DNA from 3 places in the Serratia sp. NA_13 genome. Region 1 is predicted to be linked to each of the others. Evidence: riboswitches for the same ligand, from Rfam matches in the RefSeq annotation. Region 1 holds a riboswitch; each other region holds the start of a gene.

Region 1 (10,721 bases):
GTCGTCTGGTTGACGTAGCGCAGGATCTGGTGGTTACCGAGGACGACTGTGGTACTCACAACGGCATCATGATGACTCCGGTTATCGAAGGTGGTGACGTTAAAGAGCCACTGCGCGAACGTGTTCTGGGTCGTGTGACAGCAGAAGATATCATCAAGCCGGGTACGGCTGATATCCTGGTGCCACGTAACACCCTGCTGCACGAGAAGACTTGTGACCTGTTGGAAGAGAACTCTGTCGACAGCGTTAAAGTCCGTTCCGTCGTTAGTTGTGAAACCGACTTTGGTGTGTGTGCAAACTGCTATGGCCGCGACCTGGCACGTGGTCACATCATCAACAAAGGCGAAGCTATCGGCGTAATCGCGGCACAGTCAATCGGTGAGCCGGGTACACAGCTGACGATGCGTACGTTCCACATCGGTGGTGCGGCATCTCGTGCGGCTGCTGAATCCAGCATCCAGGTGAAAAACAAGGGTACTCTGAAGCTGAGCAATGTGAAGTTCGTAATGAACGCAACAGGCAAGCTGGTGATTACCTCTCGTAACACCGAACTGAAGCTGATCGACGAATTCGGCCGTACTAAAGAACGCTACAAAGTGCCTTACGGTTCCGTGATGGGCAAAGGCGACGGTATGGAAGTTAACGGCGGCGAAACCGTGGCTAACTGGGATCCGCACACCATGCCAGTTATCACCGAAGTGAGTGGTTTCATCCGCTTCGCTGATATGGTTGACGGCCAGACCATTACCCGCCAGACCGACGAACTGACCGGTTTGTCTTCTCTGGTAGTACTGGATAGCGCAGAGCGTACCGGTAGCGGTAAAGACCTGCGTCCGGCACTGAAAATCGTTGATGCCAAAGGCGACGACGTCTTGATCCCAGGTACTGATATGCCTGCTCAATACTTCCTGCCAGGTAAAGCGATTGTACAGCTGGAAGACGGCATTCAGATCGGTGCGGGTGATACCCTGGCGCGTATTCCTCAGGAATCCGGCGGTACCAAGGATATTACCGGTGGTCTGCCACGCGTTGCGGATCTGTTCGAAGCACGTCGTCCGAAAGAGCCGGCAATCCTGGCTGAAATCAGCGGGATTATCTCGTTTGGTAAAGAGACCAAAGGCAAACGTCGCCTGGTAATCTCCCCACTGGACGGCAGCGATGCGTACGAAGAGATGATTCCAAAATGGCGTCAGCTCAACGTGTTCGAAGGTGAAGTTGTGGAACGTGGTGACGTCGTTTCTGACGGCCCAGAATCTCCACACGACATTCTGCGTCTGCGTGGTGTGCATGCGGTTACTCGCTACATCACCAACGAAGTGCAGGAAGTTTACCGTCTGCAAGGTGTTAAGATTAACGATAAACACATTGAAGTTATCGTTCGTCAGATGCTGCGTAAAGGCACCATCGTTAGCGCTGGTGGCACCGAGTTCCTGGAAGGCGAGCAGGCCGAAGTGTCTCGCGTTAAGATTGCCAACCGTCAGCTTGCTGCTGAAGGTAAGATCGAGGCAACCTTCTCACGCGATCTGCTGGGTATCACCAAGGCTTCCTTGGCGACCGAGTCCTTCATCTCTGCAGCATCGTTCCAGGAAACGACGCGCGTTCTGACCGAAGCGGCTGTTGCCGGTAAGCGTGATGAACTGCGCGGTCTGAAAGAGAACGTCATCGTGGGCCGTCTGATCCCAGCTGGTACCGGTTACGCTTATCATCAGGACCGCATGCGCCGTAAAGCACAGGGTGAAACGCCAGTTGTTCCGCAGGTGAGCGCGGAAGAAGCAACGGCTAACCTGGCTGAATTGCTCAATGCTGGCAACCTGGGTGGCGGCAACAACGATTAATCGTTGAATGCGCCTTGGGGTCTGGCATTGCCAGGCCCTGACCAGATAAACCGCTCCTTCGGGGGCGGTTTTTTTTTGCATGTGAACCGGCTGGGTGAGGAGCTACAGGTTCTGAGGTCCCGGAGTCACGCGGGAGGGTAATCCGACGTGATCCGGGAGAGGGTAAGGCGAAACCGCCTGGAAGGTGACGGTTCCGGCTGGCACCGGTTTTGGCAGCCAGCATCGCCACTATAGCGGGGCTGATTTGCCCCGCCAGCGATGTCGATAGCTTCTGCGCAACGCTTCCCTCGTTTTTTCAACGGCGTTGCAAGGTTTGCAGATTACTGCGGGCTGCGCCCCAGGTAGCCGTCCCAGTCTTTCCAGACCGGCTGTAAACCAGCGTTGCTGATGGCTTGCGCCACCTGTTGCGGGGTACGGCCATCGTGCGGTTCAAACTGTTCCAGCTCCGGTGGCACATCGTCGGCATATCCGCCAGGTTGGGTTTTGGATCCGGCACTGACGCTGTTGATCGCCACCGGGATCATATGATCGCGGAAGAAAGGCGACTCACGTGTCGACAAAGACAGCTCTACGTCGGGGGCGAACAACCGGAAGGCACAGATTAGCTGCACCAATTGTGCTTCACTCATGATCGACGCCGGTTCGATACCTCCAGCACAAGGGCGCAGGCGCGGGAATGAGAGCGAGTAGCGGCTCTGCCAGTAAGTCTGCTGCAGGTAGAACAGGTGTTCTGCCAACATATAGCAGTCGGTACGCCAGCTGTTGGAAAGCCCGATTAGGGCACCAAGGCCGATCTTGTCGATCCCGGCGCGGCCCAGGCGATCCGGTGTGGCCAGCCGCCAGTGAAAGTCCTGTTTCTGGCCGCGCAGATGATGCTGCTGGTAGGTCGCTGGGTGATAGGTTTCCTGATACACCAGCACGCCATCCAATCCCAGCGCTTTCAACTCGGCGTACTCTTGCTGCTCCAGCGGTTGTACCTCCATCATCAGCGAACTGAAATGGCGGCGGATCGCGGGAATATGCTGGCGGAAATAGCCCATACCAACCTTGGTCTGGTGTTCACCGGTGACCAACAGCAAATGCTCAAAACCCAGCGCCTTAATCGCCAGACACTCGCGTTCGATCTCGACAGCATCCAGGGTTTTACGCTTGATGCGATTGCTCATCGAAAAGCCGCAGTAGGTGCAGTCGTTGGCGCACAGGTTGGACAGGTACAGCGGCACGTAGAAGCTGACCACATTGCCAAAACGTTGACGCGTCATCTGCTGTGCACGCTGTGCCAGTGGCTCCAGGTAGGATGCGGCGGCGGGGGAGATCAGCGCCATAAACTCTTCACGCGTCAGTTTTTCCGCATTCAGCGCATGCTCGACATCACGCGCCGTTTTACTGTTAATACGCAGCGAGATATCGTCCCAATCCAACTGTTGCCAGCGGCTACTGAAATCATCAGTCATCACATTGCCTCCCCTGTCTGGCGGAGAAAAGCGGTCAACGGGCTGGAGGCTACCGCATTACGCTGACTGCTCCCCAATCCCGCCTGACGTGCCAGCTCGCCAGCCTCCAGTGCCAGGCGAAAAGCCCGTGCCATCTGCACCGGGTCGCGTGCTACTGCGATGGCGGTATTCACCAACACGGCATCGGCACCCAGTTCCATGGCTTCCAGCGCATGGCTGGGCGCCCCGATGCCGGCGTCGACCACCACCGGCACTTTGGCCTGTTCGATAATGATCTCCAGGAAGTCGCGTGTGCGCAGCCCACGGTTGGAGCCAATAGGTGCGCCCAGCGGCATCACCGCGGCACAGCCTGTTTCCTCCAGCCGTTTACACAACACCGGATCGGCACCGCAATAAGGCAGCACCACAAAACCTTCCTTCACCAATATTTCCGCCGCCTTCAGGGTTTCGATCGGGTCCGGCAGCAGGTATTTCACATCGGGATGGATTTCCAGTTTCACCCAGTGGGTGCCAAGCGCCTCGCGAGCCAACCGGGCGGCGAACACCGCTTCTGCAGCGGTCTTGGCACCGGAAGTATTCGGCAACAGGCGTACGCCCAGTTGTTGCAGCGGCGCCAGAATAGCGTCATTACCGCCACGCAGGTCAACACGCTTCATTGCCATGGTGACTAACTGCGAGCCGGAGACCTGTAATGCCTCCAGCATCAGCGCTGGGGTAGCGAATTTACCGGTGCCGGTAAATAGGCGTGAAGTAAAAGTGATATCGGCGATTTGTAGCATGTCAGCCTCCGGCGATCGCTTGAAACAGCAGGATGTCATCGCCGTCTTGCACCAGGTGGTTAGCCCAGTCGGCGCGCGGGATGATGATTTGGTTGATAGCCAGCGCGGTGCCCGGCTGATGGCGTTCCAGTTGCTGGAGCAGGGCGCTGATGCTGATGGGCTGCGCCAGTTCCAGCGGCTGGTCATTAAGCCGAATTTTCATGCTGCGCCTCCGCATACCGGGCAGGTGCTGGCCTGACTGAGTTGCAAGGTGCTCCAGCTTTGTCGTTTACCATCGAACAACCGCAGCTTGCCGCTGAGTGATGAAGGCATTCCCGCCAGCATTTTTATCGCCTCCAGCGCTTGCAGGGTGCCAATGACGCCGACTACGGGGCCGAGTACTCCAGCGGTACGGCAGTTGCGCTGGGGTTCAGTTTGCTCCGGATACAGGCAGGCATAGCAGCCGTGGGTATAGGGCGGTTCTATCACCAGCAGCTGACCGCTGAAACCCACAGCGCTGCCGCTGATCAGCGGTTTCCCAGCCTGAATGCAGGCGGCGTTCACCGCATGGCGGGTTTCCATGTTATCGCTACAGTCCAAAATTAAATCGGCGCGTTGTACGGCGCGCTGTAACACTTCCCCCTGCAGACGCTGTTCCAGCGCAATGGATTCGACCATTGGGTTCAGCGCCTGTAGCTGGTGCTTTGCCAGAGCGGCTTTGCTTTGGGAAACGTCACTGCTGCGATAGAGGATCTGACGCTGCAAATTGGTGACGTGAAGACTATCGTCATCGGCCAGCAGCAGGGTGCCGACACCAGCGGCGGCCAGATAAAGCGAGGCGGGGGAGCCTAAACCCCCCAGCCCGACGATCAGCGCCGTTGACTGTTTTAGCTTCTCCTGGCCTTCGGGGCCCATGTCTTCCAGCAGCAACTGGCGGCTGTAGCGCAGGAATTCTTGATCGTTCAGCATGGCATCACTCCTTGCCTTCAATCAGTTGCAGCAGTTGTGCGGTCGCTGTGCGCCAGTCCGACGCCTGGGTAATGGCGCTGACCACGGCGACGCTACCGACGCCACAATCCAACACTGCCGCCACGCGATCGATACTGATCCCGCCGATCGCCACTGTTGGATAGTCACTCAACCCGGCGACATGGCGCTTTAGCTCCACCAGACCCTGTGGGGCAGAAGGCATATCTTTGGTTTGCGTCGGAAAAATATGCCCCAGCGCGATATAGGAAGGTTTCACCGCAATGGCGCGGGCCAGTTCGCTATCGTCATGAGTAGAAACCCCTAAACGCAGCCCGGCACGGTGAATGGCGGCCAGATCGGTAGTGTCCAAATCCTCCTGGCCGAGATGTACGCCATAGGCACCGTGTTTAATCGCCAATCGCCAGTAGTCATTAATAAACAGCCGAGCGTGGTAGCGCTTGCCGAGAGCAATGGCGGCGGCAATGTCGTCCTCGACCTGTTCATCCGGCAGATCCTTGATGCGCAGCTGGATCGTGGTCACGCCCGCCTCCAGCAAACGGGCAATCCATTCAACGCTGTCGACCACCGGGTATAACCCCAACTTGTGAGGGGTGGCGGGGAAGGGAGTGGTGATATCAGTCATTGCTCAGTACCTCTTGCAGGTTGCCGGCACTGTGGTACAGCTCGCTGCCGCGTGAGCGGAACTCGGCTGACATCTTTTCCATGCCGGTTAGCTGCACTTCTATCGGTTTGGCCACTTCCTGCGCGGCGGCATAGTCGCGAACTTCCTGAGAGATTTTCATCGAGCAGAATTTTGGCCCGCACATAGAGCAGAAGTGGGCGATTTTGCCGGACTCTTGCGGCAGGGTTTCGTCGTGATAAGCGCGAGCGGTGGCGGGATCGAGCGCCAGGTTGAACTGGTCTTCCCAGCGGAATTCGAAGCGAGCCTTGGACATGGCGTTATCGCGGATCTGTGCGCCAGGGTGTCCCTTGGCCAGATCGGCGGCGTGGGCGGCAATTTTGTAGGTGATCAGCCCCTGTTTGACGTCCTCTTTGTTCGGCAACCCAAGGTGTTCCTTCGGCGTGACGTAACACAGCATGGCGCAGCCGAACCAGCCGATCATCGCGGCCCCTATGCCGGAGGTGAAGTGGTCATAACCAGGTGCGATATCGGTAGTCAGCGGGCCCAAGGTGTAGAACGGCGCTTCGTGGCAGTGTTCCAACTCTTCGGTCATGTTGCGGCGGATCATCTGCATCGGCACGTGGCCAGGGCCCTCGATCATCACCTGCACGTCATACTCCCAGGCTATTTTTGTCAGTTCGCCCAGCGTGTGCAGCTCGGCGAACTGCGCTTCGTCGTTGGCGTCCTGAATCGAGCCGGGGCGCAGGCCGTCACCCAGCGACAGCGATACGTCATAGGCGGCGCAGATTTCACAAATTTCGCGGAAGTGCTGGTACAGGAAGTTTTCCTGATGATGCGACAGGCACCATTTGGCCATGATCGAACCGCCGCGGGAGACGATGCCAGTCAGGCGTTTGGCGGTCATCGGCACGTAACGCAGCAGCACACCGGCGTGAATGGTGAAGTAGTCAACCCCTTGCTCCGCCTGCTCCAGCAGCGTATCGCGGAACATTTCCCAGGTGAGGTTTTCCGCCACGCCGTTGACCTTTTCCAGCGCCTGATAAATAGGCACCGTGCCAATCGGCACCGGGCTGTTGCGCAGGATCCATTCGCGGGTTTCGTGGATATAGCGACCGGTGGAAAGATCCATCACGGTATCTGCGCCCCAGCGGGTGGACCACACCAGTTTCTCGACTTCTTCCTCGATCGAAGAAGTCACCGCCGAGTTGCCGATGTTGGCATTAACCTTCACCAGGAAGTTGCGGCCGATAATCATCGGTTCGGATTCCGGGTGGTTGATATTAGCGGGGATGATGGCGCGCCCGGCGGCGACTTCCTGGCGGACGAATTCCGGCGTGATGTTCTCCGGCAGGTTGGCCCCCCAGCTTTGGCCAGGATGCTGGTGGCGTAATACCTCGCCACGGATGCGTTCGCGGCCCATATTTTCGCGGATGGCGATAAATTCCATTTCCGGAGTGACGGTGCCGGCACGCGCGTAGTGTAACTGGGTTACGCATTTACCCGGTTGTGCCTTGCGTGGCAACGGCAGATGTTCAAAGCGCAGGTGATCCAGACCTTCATCGGCCAGGCGCTGCTGGGTGAAACCTGAACTGACACCCTTGAGGACCTCGGTATCGCCACGTTCTTTGATCCAGCCGGCGCGTAGCTTGGCCAGGCCGGTATGCACATTGAGTTCGGATTGAGGGTCACCGTAAGGGCCGGCAGTGTCGTACACCGGAATGGCTTCGTTTGGCTCGTACTTTGGGTTGTCCTTATCGCCACCGATCAGCGTCGGGCTGAGCTGAATTTCACGCATTGGCACCTGCAGGTCACTTCGTGAACCCTGCAGATAGATACGGCGTGAGTTGGGGAAGGAAACGCCTTGCAGGGTGTTGATAAACTGCTGGGCTTCTTCGCGTTGCTCTTTACGAGCGCGGGGTTTTTTAACGCTAGACATAGCAAATTCCTACCAGTGTGATGAGTTGGGAAAATTGCTTGTCTGGAGCTCGGAGGGAGTAATGATGCTGGCCAGCAAGGCGGGAGTATCCCAAATCGGGGTCACCTGCCTGTGGCGATAGATTACTCTTGTTCCCTTCGCGGGTATTAACCCGATCAGGTTCCGCGGATCCCGAATTAACGGTCTCAGCCTGGCCAATTTGATGAACAAATCAGGCGCTAGGCACTCCGACAAGATGCCCTCCAGTATAGGAGGGATAATAAAAAAGACTACAAAATTTTAACGGGCCGGATCCAGCGTCTTGTCCGGTTCAGCCTGCTGCCAGGTTTCAGCCGCCAGTTGGATCAGCCTGTCTTCAAGGGTAAAACGAGCCGCCAGCGTTTCACCGATGTCGGACAACGCCTGATGTAATTCCAGACACAAGTCCTGATCGATATCCGCATCGGTATAGCGATCGTGGAAAGCCATAATCTGCTCGGTATTGGTCCACAGCTTGGGATAGATGTTGACCGCCAGAGACATTTTCGGACTGGATGCGCCTTCCACTTGTTTGATTATTCTGTCATAGATATGAAAATGGCCGGCGGAGAGGTAATCCACCAGATTATGGCAAAAGTTCTCCAGCGCTTTTTCATTCAGCGGCGTATGCTTTTCTTTGTTAGGTTTAATGCCCACCAGGGCACAATAGGCGACCAGCAACTGCTTGCGTGCCTGAAGCCATTGATCTACTAATTCATTACTACCACCAACGCGCTGAGTCAGGCTTTCCAAACGGTTGAGCATGTTTGACTCCGTAAGTAATAAAACGTAACAGTAAGTTATTAAAATGTAACAAGGCCGGTTTGTAGAGTGCCAGTGAAGCTGAGGTTGTGCAACAACGATATGGAACTTGCATTAACGGGTAATGAAAATGGCTGGTGGATCGTCAGCCATGAAAGCAAACTTTGGTTACCGAACGGTGAATTACCGTGCGGTTTGGCCGCGTCATTTTCCCTGCAGGGAAGAATGGCCCGTAGTATTGGTGAATGGGAAGGGTTGCCGGTCTGGCTGGTGCGCCATGTAATGCCACAGGAGATGGGATCGGTACGCCAACTGTTAGAACTCGATCGCGGGCTGTTCCAGCTTGCCGGACGGGGCGTACAATTGGCCGAGTTTTACCGTTCCCATCGCTATTGCGGTTACTGCGGCCATGAAATGCATCTCAGCCGCACCGAAAGTGCCTGCCTGTGCGGCAACTGCCGGGAGCGCTACTACCCGCAAATCGCCCCCTGCGTGATCGTTGCCATTCGACGGGACGATGAGATCCTGCTGGCGCAACATGTGCGCCATCGCGGCGGTATTCATACCGTACTGGCCGGCTTTGTCGAGGTTGGCGAAACGTTGGAGCAGGCGGCCGCACGTGAGGTAATGGAGGAAAGTAATATTGAAATCAAAAACCTGCGTTATGTCACCTCACAGCCCTGGCCGTTCCCGCACTCGTTGATGATGGCCTTTATGGCCGATTACCACCGCGGCGAGATCCGCCACGATCCGAAAGAGCTGCTTAACGCCGGTTGGTACCGCTACGATCGGTTGCCGCTATTACCGCCGCCCGGCACGGTAGCGCGTCGCCTGATAGAGGACACCGTAGCCTTATGCCGTGAGCAATAAATCGCTACAATACCGGCAGATGAATAAGGGAGCCCCATAATGAATGAGTTGAAGAACGATCGTTACCTGCGCGCACTACTGCGTCAGCCGGTGGATGTGACCCCTGTATGGATGATGCGTCAGGCCGGTCGTTATTTGCCGGAGTACAAGGCTACCCGCGCCGAGGCCGGTGATTTTATGTCGCTGTGCAAGAATGCGGAGCTGGCTTGTGAAGTCACGCTGCAGCCGCTGCGTCGTTTCCCGCTGGACGCAGCGATCCTGTTCTCCGATATCCTCACCATTCCCGATGCCATGGGGCTGGGCCTGTATTTCGAAGCCGGTGAAGGCCCGCGTTTCTCCTCGCCTATCACCAGCCGTGCCGATGTCGACAAGCTGCCGGCGTTCGACCCAGAAGTGGAACTGGGTTATGTGATGAACGCAGTGCGTACCATCCGTCGTGAGCTGAAAGGCGAAGTACCGTTGATCGGTTTCTCCGGCAGTCCATGGACGCTGGCGACCTATATGGTGGAAGGCGGTAGCAGTAAAGCCTTCACCAAACTGAAAAAAATGATGTACGCCGAACCGGCTACGTTGCACCTGCTGCTGGATAAACTGGCAGACAGCGTCATCTTGTATCTTAACGCCCAGATTAAAGCCGGTGCGCAGTCGGTGATGGTGTTCGATACCTGGGGTGGCGTGCTGACCGGTCGTGACTACCGCGAGTTCTCGCTGCATTACATGCACAAGATTGTTGACGGCCTGCTGCGTGAAAACGACGGCCGTCGTGTGCCGGTCACGCTGTTCACCAAAGGTGGCGGCCAGTGGCTTGAGGCGATGGCGGCCACCGGTTGTGACGCGCTCGGCCTCGACTGGACGACCGATATCGCTGATGCACGCCGCCGCGTAGGGGACAAAGTCGCACTGCAGGGCAACATGGACCCTTCCATGCTGTATGCGTCACCTGAGCGGATTGGTCAGGAAGTGGAAACCATTCTGGCCGGTTTTGGCCACGGCGAAGGACACGTATTCAACCTGGGCCACGGCATTCACCTGGACGTACCGCCGGAAAACGCCGGTGCCTTTGTTGAGGCGGTCCACGCGCAGTCGGGGAAATACCATCGTTAAGGATTGGATGTGATAGAGACTCAAGCCCTGCGTGCAGAACAACGGCTGCGCGCCTCCGAAGTCATTCGCCAGGATGATTTTTTGGTCGCTCCACCGGCCTTTATCGCTGGTGCCGATGTGGGCTTTGAGCAGGAAGGCGCGGTGACTCGAGCTGCCATCGCCATCCTGCGCTATCCGTCGCTGGAACTGGTGGAGTACCAGGTGGCACGGGTTGCCACCACCATGCCCTATATCCCCGGTTTTTTATCGTTCCGCGAATATCCAGCGTTGCTCGCAGCCTGGGAGCAATTGCATCAAAAGCCTGACCTGGTGCTGGTTGACGGTCATGGCATTTCGCATCCGCGCCGTCTGGGCGTAGCCAGCCATTTTGGC
Region 2 (10,721 bases), on a different contig from region 1:
CTCGAGGATGGCACCCTATGGAACTGGTAACAGGAGAAAGCGCCATGCAAAGCGTGGTCATTGAACAGCCCGGCCTACTGGCTATCCAGCAGCGTCCTCTGCCACAACCGGCGGCCAACGAAGTACGGGTAAAGGTTAAATTTGCCGGTATCTGTGGTTCTGATGTGCATATTTACCATGGGCATAACCCGTTCGCCCGCTACCCACGAGTGATCGGCCACGAGTTTTTTGGCGTGATTGATCTGGTGGGCAGCGATGTCAGCCCGCAGCGGCTCGGCGAACGCGTTTCAGTCGATCCGGTCGTCAGTTGCGGCCATTGCTATCCTTGTTCCATCGGTCGTCCCAACGTCTGCACCGAGCTGCAAGTGATCGGTGTACATCGCGATGGCGGTTTCAGTGACTACGCCTGCGCCCCGGCGCGCAACGCCTACCGCATTCCGGACAGCATCAGCGATCGTCACGCCGCCATGGTTGAACCCTTCACCATTGCCGCCAATATCACCGCTCATCTGCAGCCTAATGCCGATGATATTGCACTGGTCTACGGTGCCGGGCCAATGGGGCTGACGGTGATCCAAACGCTGAAAGGCGTCTACGGCGTGAAGCAGGTGCTCGTCACAGACCGCATCGGGGAGCGGCTGGTGATGGCCCAGGAAAACGGCGCTGACTGGATGTTCAACAATGCCGAAGCGTCATTGCCCGCCGAGCTGGAACGGCGCGGCATCCGCCCGACGTTGATCGTCGACGCCGCCTGTCATCCGGCCATTTTGCAAGAGGCGATCAATCTGGCGTCTCCGGCAGCGCGCATCGGCATCATGGGGTTCTCCGGCGAGGCCTGCACCATTACTCAACAAAGCATCACCAGTAAAGAGCTGTCAATTTTCTCTTCGCGCCTCAACAGCGCACGCTTCCCACAGGTTATCGATTGGATGGCCAGCGGGAAAATCGACCCACAGAAACTCATTACTCATTGCGTACCGGCCAACGAGGTTGAACAGGCGATGCTGATATTCGAAAAAGATCAGCGCACCTGCTGCAAGGTATTACTGCAATTTAGTTAATTTTTTCACCGGGGCATAGGGTGGCCTGGCCGCCCCTGCAGACAACAAAGCATCGCGATTAAACCAGGCTGCGCCACGGACAATGACGGGACACAGCCTATACCAAGTGGAGTGCTTTTATGTTTAAAAACCTGCGTTGGACCATCGTATTCCTGCTGTTTATGGTTTACATGATCAACTACCTCGACCGCGTCGCGCTGTCGATTACCGTACCGATGATCGAGAAGGATCTGATGTTGAATGCCGAGCAGTTCGGCATTATCTTTGGCAGCTTCTTCTTCGGTTACGCCATCTTTAACTTTATCGGTGGGTTGGCGGTAGACAAATTCGGCCCGACGTTGGTACTCGGCATCGCCGTCGGCCTGTGGTCCGTCTTCTGCGGCATGACGGCATTAGCCACCGGCTTCTATTCCATGCTGATCCTGCGCGTTCTGTTCGGCATGGCCGAAGGGCCGATCTGCGCCTCCGCCAATAAAATGATCAACGGCTGGTTCCCGAAGAAACAGGCGGCGACCGCAATGGGCCTGCTCAGCGCCGGTTCCCCTTTGGGTGGTGCCGTGGCCGGGCCGATCGTCGGTTATCTGGCGTTGGCGTTCGGCTGGCGGCCGGCGTTTATGATCATCTGCTCGATCGGCATCGTCTGGATGCTGATGTGGTTCTTCGTGGTGGCGGATAACCCGGCGAAAAGCAAACGCGTCAGCGATAAGGAACTGGCGCTGATAAACCAGATGAAGGAAGAGACTCACAGCGCCGAAGAAGAGCTGAACAATGCCGCGCACGGACTGGGCTACTACCTGAAGCAGCCAATCATCCTGGTCACCGCATTCGCCTTCTTCTGCTACAACTACATCCTGTTCTTCTTCCTGAGCTGGTTCCCGTCGTACCTGGTGCAGGCGCATAACCTGAACATCAAGGAAATGAGCCTCACCACCATGATCCCATGGATTGTCGGCTTTGTCGGGTTGGCACTCGGTGGCTATATCTCCGACAAGATTTTCAATATCACCGGCAAGCTGTTGCTGTCGCGCAAGATTGTGCTGGTCACCAGCCTGCTGGCGGCCGCTGTCTGCGTGGCACTGGCGGGTACCGTCAGCAGCGTGGTACCTGCGGTCATGCTGATGTCGGTATCGATCTTCTTCCTGTACATCACCGGGGCGATTTACTGGGCAATTATCCAGGACGTGGTGCATAAATCCCGGGTCGGTGGCGCCAGCGGCTTTATCCATCTGGTCGGCAGCGTTTCCGGCATCATTGGCCCGGTAGCCACCGGCTACATTGTGCAAAACACCGGCAAGTTCGACAGCGCCTTTATACTGGCGGGTGGCGTGGCCGCACTCGGGGCAGTGCTGGTACTGCTGGTGATCAAAGCACCGCGCAATAGCGTGCAACCGCAAATATCAAAACCCTAGGTATCCGGGGCGGCTGACGTCGCCCCGTTTTCTGCCCCCACTTTCAGGAATTCCAGCATGACATTTTCCAGCAACAGCGTGCTGCCGGCGGCAGTTGCTCAGCCGGATTACGCTCGCGAACAGATTAAACCGCGCATCGTGCACCTTGGCTTTGGCGCGTTTTTTCGCGCACATCAGGCGGTGTATGCCGAACAACTGGCTAACGAGCACGCCAGCGACTGGGGTTACAGCGTCATCAACATGCACAACGGCCAGAAAAAAATCGCCGACCTGCGGCAGCAGAATTTGTTGTATACGGAACTGGTCAGCGACGTGCTGCCCTACGAAGAAATAAAGCTGCGGATGCTCAACGGCAGCCATTCATTTCTCGCTTATCTGGGTTATTTGGTCGGCTATACGCAGATCAGCGACTGCATGCTGGACGCCATTCGTTGGCATCTGGCGCTGTTGACGCAGAGTGCCAAAGAGAGTGTGGCCAGACTACTGCCAGTTTGATCTGGATAAAACGCTGAGTGGATCCACTCAGCGTTAGGTTACTGGCAAAGCAGGAAAAAGCGTGGTTTTTCCTGCTTTGTGGTGATCAGCCGAAAATCAATAAATTAATTTTCCTGATTTTTATTTATCGCCCCCTACTCGCTCTGTGCAGAAATGAGCTTTGCCATCAGTCTGACGCTGAGTGAGTCCACTCAGCGTTCGCCTAACCGTATTAAGAATTATCCGCCGCGACAGCAAGATAATCTGCTAGTATGGTGGCATCCAAATCCAAGCCAGATGACCGATCGTCACCATGTCTGAATCCTACAATCTCACCAATAGCCTCCCGGTTAATCAGCAAATCTACCGTTTCCTGCGTAAGGATATTGTTGACTGCACCATTCCCCCCGGCACGCTGTTGTCAGAGAAAGAGATCTCCACCCGCTTTAGCGTTTCGCGCCAACCGGTGCGCGAAGCCTTTATCAAGCTGGCGGAGGCCGGATTGGTGCAGATCTTGCCGCAGCGCGGGACTTTCGTGATGAAGATTTCGGCCAAACGGGTAGCCGACGGGCGTTTTATCCGTCAGGCGGTAGAATGCGCAATTGTGCGCCGTGCGGCAGAGCGCATTACCCAGGAACAGCTGATGACGCTGGAGCATAATTTGCACCGTCAAGAGCTGGCGGCGCAGAACAAACAGACGCGTGAATTCCTGGCGCTGGACGATGAATTTCACCAGTTGCTCACCCAGTTTGCCGAATGCCCGCTGGCCTGGGAGACCATAGAAACCATCAAGGCCACCATGGATCGGGTGCGTTTTCTCAGCCTGAGCGAAGTGTCGCCGCCGGAAAGCCTGCTGCAGCAGCATTACCGTATTTTTGCCGCGCTGAAGGCGCAGGATGCCGATGCCGCCGAGCGCGCCATCCATGAGCACCTGCAAGAGATGATCTACTCCATTACCCCCATCTCTTTGCAGAATACCGAGTGGTTCGACGCCGAATAGTCAAGCACTGACCTTCAAGGGGGCGAGCGCCCCCCGCTATTTGGCTTTACAAAAGGCATTTCCTCTCAATCGCATCTATTGTTTCTCCTTGCCATCAGGATTTCATTACTATCGTTTTTACAGCTTCAATCACCGCTTTTTAGATAGCGGCTGGGGTGGCCCGTTGCAGTTACCGATCGAGCCGGGGAAAAAGTGGTGTACATCACTGCCGGTACCCGCCCGTCGATCGTCGACCGGCTTAGCGAACTGACCGGCTGGCCGGCCTTCGACGGCCTGTGCCAATTGGGCAGCGTCGGGGTCGGACGTTCCGGCGGACGCTTTCGGCCACGGGTGGTGCTGGCACTGGCCTGCGATACTGAACAGCGAGTTTGCGGCAGTATGTTGATGCGCGGCCTGACCATTTTTGCCCAACCGCGGCCAATCGCCCGGTTGCATGGTTTGCACCAGCGAGATCTACGCCCAGATGTGATCTTCCCCGAGGTTCGCGCATGCAGGACAGCACTATCGTTAGCGATTGCCCCAAATCATGATATTTTCATATTAAAAGATATTACCTTTCATTTTGAATCATTCATTAAAGGGAAATGCTCAACTCTTGTGAACAGGACGGGCTATGAAACCAAAGCAGCGACAGGCCGCTATCCTTGAATATCTGCAGCGACATGGCAAAACGGCAGTGGATGCCCTGGCGGCGCATTTCGCCACCACCGGCACCACCATTCGTAAAGACCTCACCCTCCTGGAAGACGAAGGCGAGGTGATCCGCACCTATGGCGGCGTAGTGCTCAGCCGCGACGATAGCGACCAGCCCATCGACCGAAAAACTCACATTAATACCGAAAAGAAACGCCAGATCGCCTACGCCGCCATTGGGCTTATCAACGACGGTGACTCGCTGATATTTGATACCGGCAGTACGGTACTGCAAATGGTCCCGCATCTGGCGCAGTTCAATAACATCACGGTAATGACCAACAGCCTGCACATTGTCAATGCACTGGTGGAGCTGGATAACGACCAGACTATCCTGATGCCCGGTGGCACTTACCGCAAAAAATCGGCATCCTTCCACGGCAGCCTGGCCGAATCGGCTTTCCAGCAATTCAGCTTTGATAAGTTGTTTATCGGAGCTGACGGCGTGGATCTCAATGCCGGTGTCACCACCTTTAACGAAGTGCATAACGTCAGCAAGGCGATGTGCGAAGCCGCCAGCCGTATTATCCTGCTGGTGGATTCGTCAAAATTCGGCCGCAAAAGCCCCAATGTAGTTTGCGACCTGAGCGCCGTCGATACGCTGATCACCGATAAAAAAATCAACCCGGATTATCTCGCCGCGCTGCAAGCGAAAGGCATTAATATCATTCTGGTAGGAGATTCTGATGAGTAACAGTGCCGCCCTGCTGGCCTTCGCCCGCGAAACGCTGGAAATTGAGCTGGCCGAAGCACAACGCCTGCTAGCACGGCTGGACGACAACTTCGTCTGTGCCTGCGAACTGCTGCTGAACTGCCGCGGCAAGGCGGTGATTTCCGGCATCGGTAAATCCGGCCATATCGGTAAAAAAATTGCTGCCTCGCTGGCCAGCACCGGCACGCCATCGTTCTTCGTGCACCCGGCGGAAGCGCTGCACGGCGATCTGGGTATGATCGGTGCCGACGACGTGGTGGTGTTTATCTCCTACTCTGGCCGTGCCAAAGAACTGGATCTGATCCTGCCGTTACTGGCGGAAAATAACATCCCGGTGATCGCCATTACCGGCGGCAAAGAGTCACCGCTGGCACAGGCGACAGCCTGCGTGCTGGACATCAGCGTTGAACGTGAAGCTTGCCCGATGGGGCTGGCGCCAACCTCCAGCGCGGTCAATACGCTGATGATGGGCGATGCACTGGCGATGGCACTGATGCGTCAACGCGGTTTCAACGCCGAAGACTTTGCCCGTTCGCATCCGGGCGGCAGTCTGGGTGCACGTCTGCTGAACCGGGTACATCACCTGATGCGCACCGGCGATCGCCTGCCGCAGGTCAGTGAAAGCGCCAACGTTATGGAAGCGATGCTGGAACTGAGCCGCACCGGACTGGGACTGGTGCCCGTGTGCGACGCACAGCAAAAAGTGGTGGGGGTGTTTACTGATGGCGACCTGCGCCGCTGGCTGGTGAAGGGCAATAGCCTTCAGGATGCGTTAAGCCCGGCGATCACTCGCCCCGGCTACCGTTTACCGGAACAATGGCGCGCCGGAGAAGCACTGGAAGCGTTGCACGAACAGCACATCAGCGCTGCGCCGGTGGTCAATCTGGAGGGGGTGTTGGTGGGTGCCATCAACCTGCATGACCTGCATCAGGCCGGTATCGGCTGAGCGTGGTATTCAGGGGCGCAGACCGCTGCGCCCCTGGCTGCCTTATTTCCAGTCCGGATTATTCTCGAACTGTTGCTTCAGCAGCGCCTTCATATCCTCATCGGGCTTGCCCAGCCATTGGTATTTGGCATATTTCTTCGGATGATCAATCGCTTCCGGCTTATTCGCCACCTCGACGCGTACTGCCCAGGCCTGCGACTTGTCTTCTTTAAACGCCACCATCATAAAGTTGTTGGCACAGTCGTGTGGCTTGCACAGATTACCCACTAAATAATTTTGGCCTTTCCAGCTCAGGCTTTGCGCCGGGGTTGAAGTCCCCACCCCTTTGCGTGCCCAGCCAGGCAAGCGGGCCTGCCCCTTCACCATGTTCTGCCAACTGGTTTGATAACCCGGCTGCTGGATCACGTCCGAGGTAGTGACGATCTGCTGGGCAAAGCCACCCACGCTGAAGCTGAGCAATGCGCCGAAGATGGCGCCGCGAAGTGCGTTTTTTCCTGTCATGGCCTTCTCCCTTGATAAAATTTGATAGCCCCCGGCCAATACCGGGCCTGGATCAGTCAGACCACAAGGGTAGCAAAAAGTTGACTCACCACCAGGCATGAAAATGATGTACTGGCCCGATGCCGTGCCCCACTTCCAGCGTATCGGCCTGCTGCAGGGCTTTTTGCAGATAATCCTTGGCGGCAGCGACCGTGCCGGCCCAATCGTCGTGACGTGGGCGCAAGGCTGCCAATGCGGCAGACAGCGTACATCCGGTACCGTGCGTATGGCGGGTCGCTACGCGCGGCGCAGTAAAGCGTTGCTCCTGCCCCGCGCTGAACAGCCAATCCGGGCTTTCACTCTCGCTGAGATGGCCGCCCTTCATCAATACCGCCTGGCAACCCATCGCCAACAGTGCTCGCCCCTGCTCACGCATCTGGCGTTCATTTTCCGCCGGGGCACATTCCAGCAGTGCCGCCGCTTCCGGCAGGTTCGGCGTGATGATCGACACCAACGGCAACAGCTCCCAGCGAATCGACTCCACGGCCTCCGGTGCCAGCAGGGGATCGCCGCTTTTCGCCAGCATCACCGTATCCAGCACCACAAACGACGGCTGATAGTGACGTAAACGCTCCGCCACCGCCTGCACAATATTGGCGTTGGCCAACATGCCAATCTTGGTACTGTCGATACGCAGATCGCTGAACACGGAATCAAGCTGGGCAGCGACAAAAGCCGGCTCGATGTTATACACCGACTGCACGCCGCGGGTATTTTGCGCCACCAGCGCTGTGATCACTGAGGCACCATAGGCCCCCAGCGCGGAAAAGGCTTTCAGGTCGGCCTGGATGCCGGCCCCCCCGCTCGGATCGGTGCCGGCGATGGTTAACGCATTAATCCGTTTCATTGCAGATCCTCCGGACGCAGTTGGTACAGAGCATCGAGGAATGCGGGGGTAAAACTGCCCGGCCCGGCGGCACAGCGCGTCGCCCGCTCACCGCAAAGTGACATCACCCGGCAGGCGGTCGCCACATTATCCAGGCGATCGCCCGGCAGGCTGCAAAATGCCGCCACCACGGCCGAAAGTGCGCAACCGGTACCCACCACTCGCGTCATCAGCACGTCGCCACCCGTAACCGCCCAGTCACGCTGGCCATCGGTGATGTAATCCACCCCGCCGGTCACCGCCACCACCGCCCCACTGAGACGAGCCAGCTCCCGCGCCGCCGGTAACGCTACCAGCGAATCGTCAGCGCTGTCGACACCGCGCCCACTCGCCTGCAGGCCACTGAGCGCCATGATTTCAGAAGCGTTGCCGCGGATTGCCGCAGGCTTTTCGCCAAGCAAACGTTGGGCAAAGGCGGTGCGATAGACCAGTCCACCGACGGCGACCGGATCCAGCGCCCAGGGGGTAGCTGCCGCATTGGCGGCTTCTACTGCTGCCAGCATGGATTCGGCCCGCGAGGCATTGAGGGTGCCGATATTGACCAGCAAGGCATCCGCCAGTTGGCTGAACTGTGCCGCTTCGGTCGGTTCCACCACCATCGCCGGGGAAGCGCCGAGCGCCAGCAATACGTTAGCCGTCAGCTCCTGCACCACTTCGTTGGTCAGGCAGTGAATCAAGGGGGGTTGGCGTTTAAATTGGGTTAAACAGGCCGCGGCGCGAGCGCCGGGTAAAACATCAGGTCGAGCGAGCATATTCCTCCCAACCGGCGTTCAAGAAGGCGGGTACCGGTTGGGGCACCGAGACTTCCCTACGCTGGCATAATCCAGATCAGGTAATACGGGTAAAATCTCAGCCCCTAGAGGCACCCCGAGTCAGACCGCCATTATTGGGCTTGCCGCCGGTGAGGTCAATCGCGCTATAGTGGCAAAAAACAAAAAGGAGCCGCCATGCGAATAAGAAAATACCAAGAGGCCGATCGCCCCTTCCTACGCACCCTGTATCTGGCATCGCGCAAGGCGGCGTTCCCCTGGTGTGATACCGAAGATTACCGACTGGAGGATTTCGATCGCTCGACTCTGGGTGAGGACATTTGGGTGGCAGAAGAAAACGGCAAGCGGCTGGGGTTCGTCTCGATTTATCGTCAGGATAACTTTATTCACAATCTGTATATCGACCCTCAGCTACCGCCTCTTGGCGTCGGCAGCGCCCTGCTGCAGGCGGCGGAGCAAACATTCACCGCCACCGGCTCGCTGAAATGCCTGGTGAAGAATGAGAAGGCACTGGCCTTTTACCACAAACACGGCTGGCGGACGATCGCTACCGGCAATGACGGCGCGGAAGACTATTACCTGATGCACTCGCCGACAAAGTAAGGGGGTGCCGTGCTATGGCGCCCCTTTTCATAAAGCCCAGGTCAGACGGCAGAAACCGTCGGGGTCAATTTGCCGCGTGCGCGGATATTTCTGACCAGCAGCCCCGACACGATAATCCCGGCGCAGGCAAACATGCCCATCAGGCCAAAGACAATCTTGTAGCCGGTTAGCCCAGGGAAGGCATCAAGAATGTGGCCGTACAGGCTGAAGCAAAACATCGCCGGGGCATAGCCGATAAAACTGCCTAAAATCTCCGCCCCTTCTCTCACCTTCAGCACATCGCAAATAGCCACTGGAGCCGTCAAGATTCGCCCCTTGGTCATATAGCCCCAGGAAGGAAAACGCCCCTGCTCAATGGCCGCCTGTTTGAAGCTGGTAGACGAATTGGGGTTGTAGTTAAAACGTGGCAATGCCGCAAACCAGCCCCGACGATCCTTACGGAATATCCTGGAATAGCAGCGCCTGACTCAGTGTCATGCGCTTAACGTTCAGCAATTCCCCCAGCTCTCGCTCCGAAGGAAGCTTGCCGCCGGGGCTATCGCGCCCTGACTCAGCCAGTCATTGAGCCTTTGCTTGGCCAGTTCAACGGTAGCGTTGTTTTCCATAGCTCACTTTATTGGTTTAAACCAGGCGGCCTAACAGTATCGCGGTGAATTATGACAAACAATGGGAGCACTGAATTTTATATATGACTCCTGTCCCAGAACCGAAAGGATGCCGCTAATGCGCCGCATCTGAGACTGGCATTGCACGCAACGTCAGCCCCCAGAACAACAAGGCTGTGAGGCTGACGCCCGCCCCCAGCCAACACACGCCGTACCAACCCGCCAGAGCAAACACGTGGGTACTGGCAAAGGCACCCAGCCCGCTGCCCACCGCGTAGAACAACATGTAGCAACCGACTAACCGGCTATGAGACTGCGGATGTGCGCTGAAAATCAGACTCTGATTCAACACGTGAATGGCCTGCCCGGCCAGATCGAGCAGCACAATGCCCATAATCAGCCATCCCAGCCCGTAACTCAGCAGGCCGAGCGGCAACCAGGCCAGCACCAAAAGCAACAGACAGATACCCGTTGCCAACTGCCCCAGGCCGCGATCGGCCAGATGTCCGGCACGTACTGCCGCCAGCGCCCCTACCGCGCCCACCAGACCAAAGGCACCAATCACCGAATGTGAAAAATTAAACGGCACCTGACTGAGCGGCAGAACCAGGGCACTCCAGAAAATGCTGAATGCCGCAAACATCAGCAGCGCCAGCATGCCGCGGATCTGCAGCGTACGATCGCGCCACAGCAGCATCAGCATTGATCGCAACAGCGCCGGATAGCTGAGTGTTGAAGGCGCTGTGTGGGGGACGGGCAACAGACGCGCAAGCACCGGCAACAGGAGCAAGGTTACTGCCGCAGAGAAAAAGTAGACCGCTCGCCAGCCGCCGATATCCGCCAGTGCGCCGGAAAGCGTGCGCGCCAATAACAACCCGAGAACTACCCCACCTTGCGCAGCGCCCACTACCCGTCCCCGCTCATGCGGCGCTGACAAGGTGGCGGCGAAGGCGACCAATCCCTGGGTCATGGCGGTACCCAGTAAACCCACCAGCAGCATGCCGACCAGCAATAGCAGACTG
Region 3 (10,721 bases), on a different contig from region 1:
ATGAAGTGAAAACCGACCTCGGCGCGCTGTTTATTGTCGATGTGCAGATGGAACGCCAACTGACGCCGACCACCCGCGTGGCCATTGATTTCAAATCTCAGGGACTGGCGCTGATTGCCCAGTGAGCCTCAAAATATTAAGGATCTAAAATGAATGAGCTGATTTCCCAACGCCTGACGCTAGCCGAACAGGCTGCGCGAGCGGCCGGCGACAAAGCGCTGGACTACTTCAATCGCCGCGAAAGCCTGGTGATTGAAACCAAACGCGATGCGCAGGACGTGGTATCGATAGCCGATCGCGAAGTTGAATTACTGATCCGCGAGAAAATCGCCCAGCAGTTCCCGAACGACGGTTTTTTGGGGGAGGAGTTTGGCCTGCAGCCGGGTGACTCTGGCTACACCTGGGTGGTAGATCCGATCGACGGCACCAGCCCTTTCGTTAACGGTATGCCGAACTGGTGTGTGTCGATTGCGGTTATTCATCAGGGTGAGCCGGTGATCGGGGTGATCGTCGCCCCTTGTCAGCAAGAGTGCTTTGTTGCGGCACGCGGTGCAGGTGCCACGCTTAATGGCAAACCGCTGCGGGTGGATCCACAGCGCACCATGCAAAACCACGTCACCGGTTTTGGTGCCAACAGCTATGTCACGCCCGAGCGCGTTGGCGAAATAGCCGCCGCGATCACCGCGGTGGGCGGCAATTTCTTCCGTAACGGTTCCGGTGCCATGATGCTGGCCTGGGTTGCCGCAGGAAGACTGGTGGGTTATTACGAGCCTTATATGCACGCCTGGGATTGTCTGGCGGGTTACTGCCTGGTCAATGAAGCCGGTGGCTGGACCCATCCGTTTAATACCGACGGGGAACATCTGCTGCGCGGCGGGCCGGTGCTGGCGGTCGCGCCAGGGGCCAAACAAGATTTAATGCAGATCGCGCAACTGTAATTTGGCTGGGTTCAGCATAGGGGCGCAGCATGCAGCGCCCCTGAAACTGCTGACAAAGTCCATTGCGGTTAAAAGCTCTGATCTGAGGGCTAATAAAAACAAAGGATTATATCTTCTGATTTACCCCAAACATCCGAAAACCACGTTTTTCGGGTGTTTGTCATCAATCTGAGGGGCGCAGCATGCAGCGCCCCTACTCTTCTACAAACCGCGTTTTTCCATCAAAACCGCCAGATCGACCAGACGGTTAGAGAACCCCCACTCGTTGTCGTACCAGGCGAGGATCTTGACCAAATTACCGCCAATCACCAGCGTGGAAAGTCCATCAATTACCGACGAACGCGGGTCGCCTCTATAATCACTGGACACCAAAGGCTCATCGCTGTAGCCAAGAATATCCTTGAGAGGGCCGGATTCGGCAGCCTGGCGGAAAGCCGCGTTGATCTCTTCGGCCGTCACTTCACGTTTCAGCGTGACCGTTAAGTCCACGATAGACACTACCGGTACCGGCACCCGCAGCGAGTAACCGGTCAGGCGACCGTCCAGCTCTGGGATCACCTTGCCGAGCGCTTTGGCGGCGCCGCTGGAATAAGGCACAATCGACTCCGCTGCGGCACGGGCACCGCGCAGGTCTTTTTCCGGTTGGTCATGCAGCGCCTGGCTATTGGTGTAGGCATGGGTGGTATTCATCAAACCGTATTCAATACCGAATGCCTGATGCAATACCTGGGCGGCAGGGGCCAGGCCGTTAGTGGTACAGCTGCCGTTGCTGACCACAAAATGTTTGGCCGGATCGTATTGCTGATGGTTAACACCCAGCACCAGCGTAATATCATCGTCCTTGCCCGGTGCCGAGATAATGACTCGCTTTGCACCGCCTTGGGTGATGTGCACTTCGGCCTTGGCTTTGTCGGTGAAGAAGCCCGTCGCCTCAATCACCACCTCAACCCCCACGCTGCTCCATGGGATAGCAGCCGGATCTCTTTCGGAGAAAACATGAATCGGCCGACCATCGAGCAGCAACTGGTTCTCACCGGCTTCGACGCTGGCTGCCAGAGTGCCTGAAAGCGAATCGTATTTCAGCAGGTGCGCCAGGGTTTTGCTGTCGGTCAAATCATTGATTGCCACCACCTGAAAATCACTGCGCCCTAACGCCGCACGCAACACGTTCCTGCCGATCCTGCCGAATCCATTAATGCCCACTTTGACCATGATCTACTCCTTCATTATTGGCTCTGTCACCAATTTAAACCGGGAGAGAAATGACGAAAAGGACGTTCATAGATCAATTTAGGCCAATGTGCGGGAATGAAAACGCTCGCGGTACTCGGTAGGTGAGAGCTGCAAATGCCGCTCAAAAACGCGCCGCAGATTGAGGCCATTACCAAACCCACAGTTGATGGCGATTTGCTCAATACCTTCCGCACTCTGCTCCAGGCGTTGCCGGGCCAGATATAAACGCCCTTCTTCGACAAATTTGGCAGGAGAGAGCCCGGTCTCACGCGTGAACACCCGGGTAAAATTTCGCGGACTCATGGCGACCCGTTCCGCCAATTTATCTACGGAAAGATCTTCCGCCAGGTTTTCCAGGATCCACGACTGGAGATCGCGGATTGGGCCAGGGGTTTTAGCCTGATTTAAAGGGTAACGGCTGAACTGCGCCTGGCCGCCGGGCCGACGAAGGAACATCACCAGATCTTGCGCCACTTCGCGCGCCTGAACAAAACCATAGTCGTCTTCCACCAGCGCCAGAGTGAGATCGAAGCCGGAACTGACCCCGCCGGAAGTCCAGACAGAGCCATCCTGCACGTACAACGGCCCATTTTCGACCTGCACTTTTGGGAAACGCGTCTGCAAGGTTTCCAGCAAGCGCCAATGGGTGGTCGCCCGGCGTCCATCCAGTAAACCGGCTTCGGCCAGCAGCAACGCCCCACCGCACACCGACGCAATACGTCGCGCCTGGGGTGCGGCACGCCGCAGCCAGTCGACAACGTAGGCACTTTCTTCTTCGGTCGCGCCTTTTCCGGTCACTATGATGGTGTCGCGTTCCTGCTCAGGGTCGAGATCCGAGAGACGATGGTCGGCCAGCAGATTCAAACCGGACGAACCATGGACTACCCGGTGAGATTGCGTGGTGGCCAGCGACATCCGGTAGAGCGGAGCATCGTTGGGCCTCAAGCGATTGGCTTGCATCAGAATGTCGGCGATGCCTGCCGACTCAAATAACATGCCCCCTTCGGGGACGATAATCAGAAAGTTATGCATGTCCTTAAAATACAAAATGAGCAAAATAAGTCAATCCCGCCTCCATAGAGGCTGGCAGGCTTTGGGTTAGCAACCTATCAGCGCCAGTCCAGCGCCGGTGCAATATGCTTGAGGATCGACTCAATCACATGGGCGTTATAGTCCACACCCAACTGGTTTGGCACGGTCAATAGCAAGGTGTCCGCTTCGGCAATGGCTTCGTCCTGCGCCAGCTGTTTGATCAACAGTTCCGGCTCGGCGGCATAACTGCGGCCGAATATCGCCCGGGTCTGATCGCCGATGTAGCCCACCTGATCGCCCTCCTGCCCGCTGTTGCCAAAATAGTTGCGATCCCGCTGATCCATCAGCGCAAAGATGCTGCGGCTGACCGACACCCGTGGCTCTCGTTTATGCCCTGCCAGCTTCCAGGCCTCGCGGTAAGCGCGGATCTGTTTGGCCTGCTGCACATGGAACGGCTCGCCGGTTTCGTCGTTTTTCAGCGTCGAACTTTGCAGGTTCATCCCCAGTTTCGCGGCCCAAACTGCCGTGGCGTCTGAGCTGGCCCCCCACCAGATGCGATCCCGCAGGCCGGCGGAGAAAGGTTCAACGCGCAGTAGGCCGGGAGGATTAGGGAACATCGGTTGCGGGCTGGGTTCGGCAAAGCCTTCGCCACGCAGCGCGTCCAGCAGCACTTCGGTATGTCGACGGGCCATATCGGCTTCGGTCTCGCCGTCGGCAGGCGTGTAGCCAAAGTATCGCCAGCCATCAATCACCTGCTCGGGAGAACCGCGACTGATGCCAAGCTGCAAACGTCCACCTGAAATCAGGTCGGCGGCTCCGGCATCTTCAACCATATACAGCGGGTTTTCATAGCGCATGTCGATCACACCGGTACCAATCTCAATACGCTGGGTTTTGGCACCGATGGCAGCCAACAGCGGGAATGGCGAGCCAAGCTGGCGGGCAAAGTGATGCACGCGGAAATAGGCTCCATCCGCCCCCAGTTCTTCTGCCGCGACGGCAAGATCGATCGATTGCAGCAACGCATCGCTGGCCGAGCGGGTGCCCGACTGTGACGAAGGCGTCCAGTGGCCAAAAGAGAGAAATCCAATTTTCTTCATGGGTAGTGTCCTTAGGTTCAATTATGACCGGATTACAGTGACAAATATGCCCCCTGTCAGGCCAGAAAAATTGTCTTCGACCGCACTAAACGAACCGTTTTTGGCAGAGAAATCCCTCCGGACTTCCCCCCGCCCAAGCATTGTAATCAAAAAGTAAATATCGTATAACAGGCTCCTCCGAGGGGTGTCCTGTAATGGGCTGAGATGGCGCAAGCCGAACCCTTTGAACCTGATCTGGGTCATGCCAGCGAAGGGACGGGTCGGCAATCACGCTATCAGTCATTGCCTGTTCATACCTCAGCGCGCCCGGATCTCCACTTACTTTTGGAGGTCCCATGTTTACTCCCCAATTCAACGACGGTCTTTACGGACAACTGCGCCTGCACGCCGGTAGCCACTGGCAGGACTATGTCGCTCACCCCTTTATTCAGCAACTGGCCGCCGGTACGCTGCCCGAACCTGCTTTCCGCCGCTATCTGACCCAGGACTATCTGTTCCTGATCCACTTTGCCCGCGCCTACGCCCTGCTGGTCAGCAAACTGCGCACCCTGCCGGAGATGCGCACGGCCACCGCTTCGCTCAATGCAATCGTGGCCGAGCTGCCTTTGCATCTGGCCTATTGCGCCGACTGGGGCCTCAGCGAGCCGCAGATTGCCGCCGAGCCAGAAGCCGCGGAAACCCTCAATTACACCCGCTATGTGCTCGATATCGGCCATTCCGGGGATGCGCTCGACCTGCTGGCGGCGCTGTTGCCCTGCGTCGCTGGCTATGCCGAGATTGGCCTGCGACTGCTGAACGATCCTGCCACGATGATGGCAGGCAACCCCTACGCTTCGTGGATCCGCAACTATGGCGATCCGGGCTACCTGGCCGGGGTGCAGGCCGCACTCGATCTGCTGGAAAACGTCGGCCGCCAGCGCGGTGCAGAAAGCCGCCTGGGTGAACTGTCAGCGATTTTCACCACCGCCACACGGCTGGAATCCGCCTTCTGGCAAATGGGGCTGAATGCCCAATGAGTATAGTCAACGCACAGCACCATGGCGTGCGGCCAGGTATTCAGGTGCGGGATTTAACCCTGCGTTTTGGCCAACAGGTGATTTTCGACCGACTTAGTTTCGATATCGCAGGCGGCAACTTTGTTGCCCTGCTCGGTGCCAGCGGTGCGGGCAAAACCAGCCTGTTGAAGATTATTGCCGGGCTGGTAAAACCCACCTCCGGCTCGGTTGCCGGCAGCGATGGCCTGCCGATTGCCGGGCGCATCGCTTATATGGGGCAAAAGGATTTTCTCTACCCGTGGCTGACCATTGACCAAAACATCAGTCTCGGCGCGCGGCTGCGCGGTGAAAAGGTCGACCGGTCCTGGGCCGAGCACCTGCGGGAACGCGTGGGGCTGAGTGGTTATGGCAATGCCTTGCCTGCTGCGCTGTCCGGTGGCATGCGCCAGCGTGCCGCCATCGCCCGAACCCTGTATGAACGCCAGCCGATTGTGCTGATGGATGAGCCTTTCTCGGCGCTGGATACCATCACCCGCGCCATGATCCAGCAACTGGCCGCCGAACTGCTGGCGCAGCACACCGTATTGCTGATTACCCACGACCCAATGGAAGCCTGCCGTCTCAGCCATCATCTGCTGGTACTGTCCCGCTATCCCGCCGGTATTGACGATAGCCATGTTATCGAAGGGTTTCCGCCGCGCGCACCGGACGATCCTCAACTGCTGAAAAGCCAGAGCGAGCTGTTGTTGCAGCTGGTGAGGGCCGCCGGATGAAACCCCAGATTGAAAGCCGTCTATCGCGGATGCGTCGCAGCCTGACGGTGTTTGCCGGCCTACTATTGCTGTGGGGACTGGTCACGCTGGGCGATATTCCGGCCTTTCTGCTGCCTTCCCCCTCTTCAGTAGCGCAGGCGCTGTGGAACGACCGGGCTTATCTCGGTTACCACACGCTGATCACCGCCGCTGAAATTGCCTGCGGCCTGCTGGCCGGGGTATTGCTCGGCACCGTACTGGCGCTGTGCATGATTTATTCCCCGCAGCTGCAACGCTGGCTAATGCCGCTGGTGCTGACCAGCCAGGCAATCCCGGTGTTTGCACTGGCCCCGCTGTTGGTGCTGTGGTTCGGTTTTGGCATCAGCGCCAAGGTGGTGATGGCCGTGTTGGTGATCTTCTTCCCGGTCACCTCAGCCTTCTTCGACGGACTGCGTCGGGTCAATAACGATTATCTCGATTTGGCCCGCACCCTGCGCGCTTCTCCCTGGGCGCAACTGCGGCACGTGCGGCTGATGGCGGCGCTGCCGGCCTTGGGTTCCGGGCTGCGCATGGCCGCCGCCGTCGCCCCGATCGGCGCGATCATCGGTGAATGGGTCGGCTCGGCGGAAGGGCTGGGGTACGTAATGCTGAACGCCAACGCGCGCATGCAGACCGACGTCTGTTTTGCCGCGCTGTTTATTCTGGTGCTGATGACCGTCCTGCTTTGGCTAACGGTGGACGCGCTGCTGCTGCGCCTGATTGACTGGGCGCCGGAAAATGACTGTTAACAAGGGATCGACAATGATTAAAAACACCCTGTGCGGACTGATGCTCTGCACTACGCTGGCCGGGCAAGCCACCGCCGCAGAAAAACTGACGCTGGTGCTTGACTGGTATATCAACCCCGATCACGCGCCGATTATGGTGGCCGAGCAGATCGGCGCCTTCAAGGCAGAAGGCCTGGACGTTAAGATTGTACCGCCTTCCGATCCGGCGCTACCACCACGGTTGGTGGCGGCAAAACAGGCCGATCTGGCCATCACCTATCAGCCGCAGTTGCATTTCTTTGCCGATCAGGGCCTGCCGCTGATGCGCGTGGGTACCCTGATTGATTCACCGCTCAATACTGTGATCACGCTGGATAAAAGCATCACCAGCCCCGCGGGGCTGAAGGGCAAGAAAATCGGTTACTCGGTCAGTGGTATCGAGCAGGCCACGCTGGCAACCATGTTCAAGCATGAACACCTCAACCCTGATGACGGTAAGTTGCTCAACGTTAATTTCCAGCTGACCAGCGCCCTGCTGGCAGGTCAGGTTGATGCAGTGATTGGCGGATACCGTAATATCGAGGCGCTGGAGCTAAAGTTGCAAGGCAAGGATCCGGTGGTGTTTAACGTGGAAGACTACGGCGTTCCGGTGTACGACGAACTGATTATCGTCGCCAATCGCGACGCGGTAGGCGAGCCGAAAATCAAAAAATTCCTCACGGCGCTGAAAAAAGGCAATGATTACCTACAGGCTCACCCACAGGAAAGCTGGCTGGCATTCGCCAAGGCACACCCGGAACTGAATACCGCGTTGAACAAACAGGCCTGGCAAGTCAGCCTGCCGCTGTTCGCCCGCGATCCGGCCAGGCTGGATAAAACGCGCTATCAGGCCTATGAACAGTTCCTGTTCGACAATAAGCTGATTAAGAAAATCACCCCGGTAGAGCAGTATGCGGTGGAGCTGAATTAAGGGAGCGCATTATTGGTCTGCTTCCCCTCCCCCTGACCCTCTCCCCAAGGAGAGGGCATATTTCGCGTACTGCTGCTCACAGACGTGATTGGTGTCACAGTAATGTCACAAAAAAACACCAATCGCACTCCGCCGCTGCTGGGCAGTACAAACACGCATTGACCCTGATGCTTTCAATGCGCTATACCCTTCCTCTTTCGCGCTGTGCGCGGATCAACGACGTTTGTCAGAGCAGCTAAGTTTTTCTTTTTAATCAGACAGGGTACGGTGGATGGTTTCAGCATTAATTTCGTTTGCACTTTTTTTAGCCTCAATTCTCATCTACCGGACCCGGGCCGCCGCCAACCGCTGGTGGCTTGCCGCCCTGCTGACGCTGCTGGGCAGCTATCTGATCCTTAACGTGGTGCTGATCGCCAGTAACTACTTTACCGGCGATGGTATTACCGATGCGGTACTCTACACCCTGACCAGCAGCCTGAAAGGCGCCGGCGTCGGTAAATACCTGCTGCCGTTTATCGGCCTGTTGGCGGTGCTGACGCTAATCTTCGCCGTGCTGACCTGGAGCCTGGTGCGGCGCAAGGCAAAAAGCAGCAGCAGGGTTTATAGTGTGATCGCCGTGCTGCTGGCGCTGTTTTCCGTTGGCACCACCCCGGCCTTTCAGGATATCTCCTTGCTGGTCAGAAGTCAGATTAGCGGTGATACCGCCGATTTTGATACCTATTACAAAGCGCCAAAAAAGAGCGTTCAGGGTAAAGCGCCGAACCTGGTGTATATCTATGCCGAAAGCCTGGAAAGAACCTACCTGGATGCGGATCTCTTCCCCGGCCTGACCGACGAGCTGAACCAACACCGCGCAAACAGTATCGATTTCAGCAACACCCAACAGTTGCCCGGCACCGGCTATACCATCGCCGGTATGGTGTCCTCACAGTGCGGTATCCCGCTGTTTGCGCCGTTTGACGGCAATGCCTCCAGCGCCGTATCCACCTTTTATCCGGAAAACGTCTGCCTGGGCGACGTGCTGAAATCCGCCGGCTACGACAACTACTTTTATCAGGGGGCCGAACTGGCCTTCGCTGGCAAAGATACCTTCCTGAAATCGCATGGCTTTGACCATGCTTACGGCTTTAAAGAATTGCGTGGGCAGGTCAGCGACCCGAGCTACAAAAATGACTGGGGCTGGTACGACGATACCGTGCTGGATCTGGTGTTCGACAAGTTTGTCGAGTTGTCCAAACAGAATAAAAAGTTTTCGCTGTTTGCGCTGACCGTCGACACCCATCACCCGGACGGTTTTATCTCCGCCAGTTGCAGCAAAAAGTCGTTCAGTTGGCAGAACAAAGAAAACCGCTCGCTAAGCGCGGTGGCCTGCAGCCAGCAACACATCGCGGCGCTGATCGACAAAATCAAAGCGTCCGAGTACTTCAAAAACACCGTTATCGTGGTGTCTTCGGACCATCTGGCGATGAATAACACCGCCTATGACATTCTGACCAAACAAAAACGCCGCAACCTGTTCTTTATTATCGACGGCACTCACCCGCAGACCGCGCTGCATAACGAGAAACGCAGCACGCTGGACAACGGTGCCACGGTGCTGGACGTGATGGGCGGCGATAACTACATTGGCCTTGGCCGCAGCAGCCTGTCCAGCCCAACGCTGGCCACCGTGTTCCTGAATATCGATGAGAAAATCAACGGCTGGAAACCGGCGGTGGTGAAGCAATGGGGCTTCCCGAACAGCATCAGCAACTTTAATCTGGATAATCAGGGTAGCCGTTTTAGCTTCTCGGGTATCACCTTTAAGGTGCCGTTTATCCTGAAGGTGACGGACAACAAAATTGAGCCGATGTTTAACGTTTATCTGTCCACACCGCTGAAAAAACAGCTCGCCGGTTTGGGGGCAGGAGAAAAATTCGTCTGGGTCGACAAGTGCTATGAAATTGGCCGGGTGTGGGCGCCTGAACTGGCGCTGAGCACCGAAACCTGCGTGGCCTCAGGCAATCTGGCCGCCCCACCGCAGATTGTGCAGGCCAAAGGGGGCAACTACCGTGGCAAGGTCAACTTTAGCGGCCCAGAGGCGGACAGCGTGGCCGCTTATCAAAATGCCGTCGAGCGGCTGAAAGTGGATGATGCCGCTGTTAAATATCACGCGGATGCCATCGCCTTTATGCTACCGGGCATGCCGGAGCAGGTTAAGGCGATCACCGGTGTTGCCGCCATCGAGGATTGGGGCCGCTGGTCGGACGCCAATCTGGCCCCGACGGTAAGCATCGACTACGTCGACCCACTGCCTTCGGCCTTTGATCTGGTGCTACGCGCACGCGCCTACGGCAAAAACATCGGCGAACCGATTTCGGTACGCGTCGGTGATCAGGAGCAGTTTGTGACGCTCAGCAAACAGGACACCACCGTGACGTTGCGTTTTGATAACCCTGGCGGCGCGCAGAACATCAGCATCACCCCTCCGGCACCGACCGAGCCGCAGGAAGGGGCCAGCGGCGGCTTTACGCCGAAAAAACTGGGTATTGGCCTGGTCTCGCTGAAGGTCGAACAGGCTTCGCCTTCCTCCTGATAACCACATCGCCGCAGCAGGCATCCTGTTGCGGCGTTTTCTTTTGCTTCAACAAAGCTTTTGCGCTCATCTTCGGCTAACCTGTTGCTGTGAATTGATTTCGGCATCCGCCTGCCTCCCGCCGCGTAATCGGGAGAACCAAGGAGAAAGTATGAGCAGTCAGCAATCCGGCACCGGCCTTACCCCCACGCAGGCGATCGATAAACTGGAAGCGCTGTATGACGCCTCGGTTGAAGCGCTGCGTCAGGCCGTGGGCGACTTTATCAGTCATGGCGGCCTGCCCGACATGCAAGCTCGCACCAGCGGGCTGTTTGTTTATCCGGAACTACGCGTCAGCTGGGACGGCACCTCGCCCGGGC

The links. A riboswitch is a leader RNA that binds a small molecule or an ion and turns the genes downstream of it on or off. The one in region 1 is predicted to bind thiamine pyrophosphate.
Region 2: linked by a shared signal. The riboswitch ahead of thiM (hydroxyethylthiazole kinase) and the one ahead of thiC (phosphomethylpyrimidine synthase ThiC) in region 1 are both predicted to bind thiamine pyrophosphate.
Region 3: linked by a shared signal. The riboswitch ahead of ACUTSU_RS07140 (TenA family protein) and the one ahead of thiC (phosphomethylpyrimidine synthase ThiC) in region 1 are both predicted to bind thiamine pyrophosphate.

What each region holds. Positions count from the first base shown of each region.
Region 1 is NZ_JBQZFV010000025.1:5,499-16,219, reverse strand. Features, by position in the region: gene rpoC (DNA-directed RNA polymerase subunit beta') at 1-1,835, shown strand, start outside; gene thiH (2-iminoacetate synthase ThiH) at 2,156-3,289, opposite strand; gene ACUTSU_RS21990 (thiazole synthase) at 3,289-4,068, opposite strand; gene thiS (sulfur carrier protein ThiS) at 4,070-4,270, opposite strand; gene ACUTSU_RS21980 (HesA/MoeB/ThiF family protein) at 4,267-5,016, opposite strand; gene thiE (thiamine phosphate synthase) at 5,021-5,659, opposite strand; gene thiC (phosphomethylpyrimidine synthase ThiC) at 5,652-7,595, opposite strand; TPP riboswitch at 7,711-7,835, opposite strand; gene rsd (sigma D regulator) at 7,875-8,378, opposite strand; gene nudC (NAD(+) diphosphatase) at 8,478-9,245, shown strand; gene hemE (uroporphyrinogen decarboxylase) at 9,285-10,349, shown strand; gene nfi (deoxyribonuclease V) at 10,359-10,721, shown strand, end outside.
Region 2 is NZ_JBQZFV010000008.1:101,876-112,596, reverse strand. Features, by position in the region: gene manD (D-mannonate dehydratase ManD) at 1-30, shown strand, start outside; gene ACUTSU_RS13280 (Zn-dependent oxidoreductase) at 45-1,061, shown strand; gene ACUTSU_RS13275 (MFS transporter) at 1,181-2,470, shown strand; partial or broken gene ACUTSU_RS13270 (hypothetical protein) at 2,528-2,914, shown strand; gene ACUTSU_RS13265 (GntR family transcriptional regulator) at 3,258-3,944, shown strand; partial or broken gene ACUTSU_RS13260 (hypothetical protein) at 4,033-4,217, shown strand; partial or broken gene ACUTSU_RS13255 (transcriptional regulator GutM) at 4,191-4,466, shown strand; gene srlR (glucitol operon DNA-binding transcriptional repressor SrlR) at 4,558-5,331, shown strand; gene gutQ (arabinose-5-phosphate isomerase GutQ) at 5,324-6,295, shown strand; gene ACUTSU_RS13240 (inhibitor of vertebrate lysozyme family protein) at 6,338-6,796, opposite strand; gene thiD (bifunctional hydroxymethylpyrimidine kinase/phosphomethylpyrimidine kinase) at 6,882-7,682, opposite strand; gene thiM (hydroxyethylthiazole kinase) at 7,679-8,473, opposite strand; TPP riboswitch at 8,510-8,601, opposite strand; gene ACUTSU_RS13225 (GNAT family N-acetyltransferase) at 8,669-9,094, shown strand; partial or broken gene ACUTSU_RS13220 (GntR family transcriptional regulator) at 9,408-9,699, opposite strand; gene ACUTSU_RS13215 (MFS transporter) at 9,815-10,721, opposite strand, start outside.
Region 3 is NZ_JBQZFV010000003.1:93,453-104,173, reverse strand. Features, by position in the region: gene ACUTSU_RS07165 (ABC transporter ATP-binding protein) at 1-125, shown strand, start outside; gene ACUTSU_RS07160 (inositol monophosphatase family protein) at 150-938, shown strand; gene gap (type I glyceraldehyde-3-phosphate dehydrogenase) at 1,140-2,150, opposite strand; gene ACUTSU_RS07150 (GlxA family transcriptional regulator) at 2,229-3,203, opposite strand; gene ACUTSU_RS07145 (LLM class flavin-dependent oxidoreductase) at 3,281-4,303, opposite strand; TPP riboswitch at 4,474-4,576, shown strand; gene ACUTSU_RS07140 (TenA family protein) at 4,639-5,319, shown strand; gene ACUTSU_RS07135 (ABC transporter ATP-binding protein) at 5,316-6,071, shown strand; gene ACUTSU_RS07130 (ABC transporter permease) at 6,068-6,838, shown strand; gene ACUTSU_RS07125 (ABC transporter substrate-binding protein) at 6,852-7,787, shown strand; gene opgB (phosphatidylglycerol--membrane-oligosaccharide glycerophosphotransferase) at 8,059-10,362, shown strand; gene ACUTSU_RS07115 (AMP nucleosidase) at 10,514-10,721, shown strand, end outside.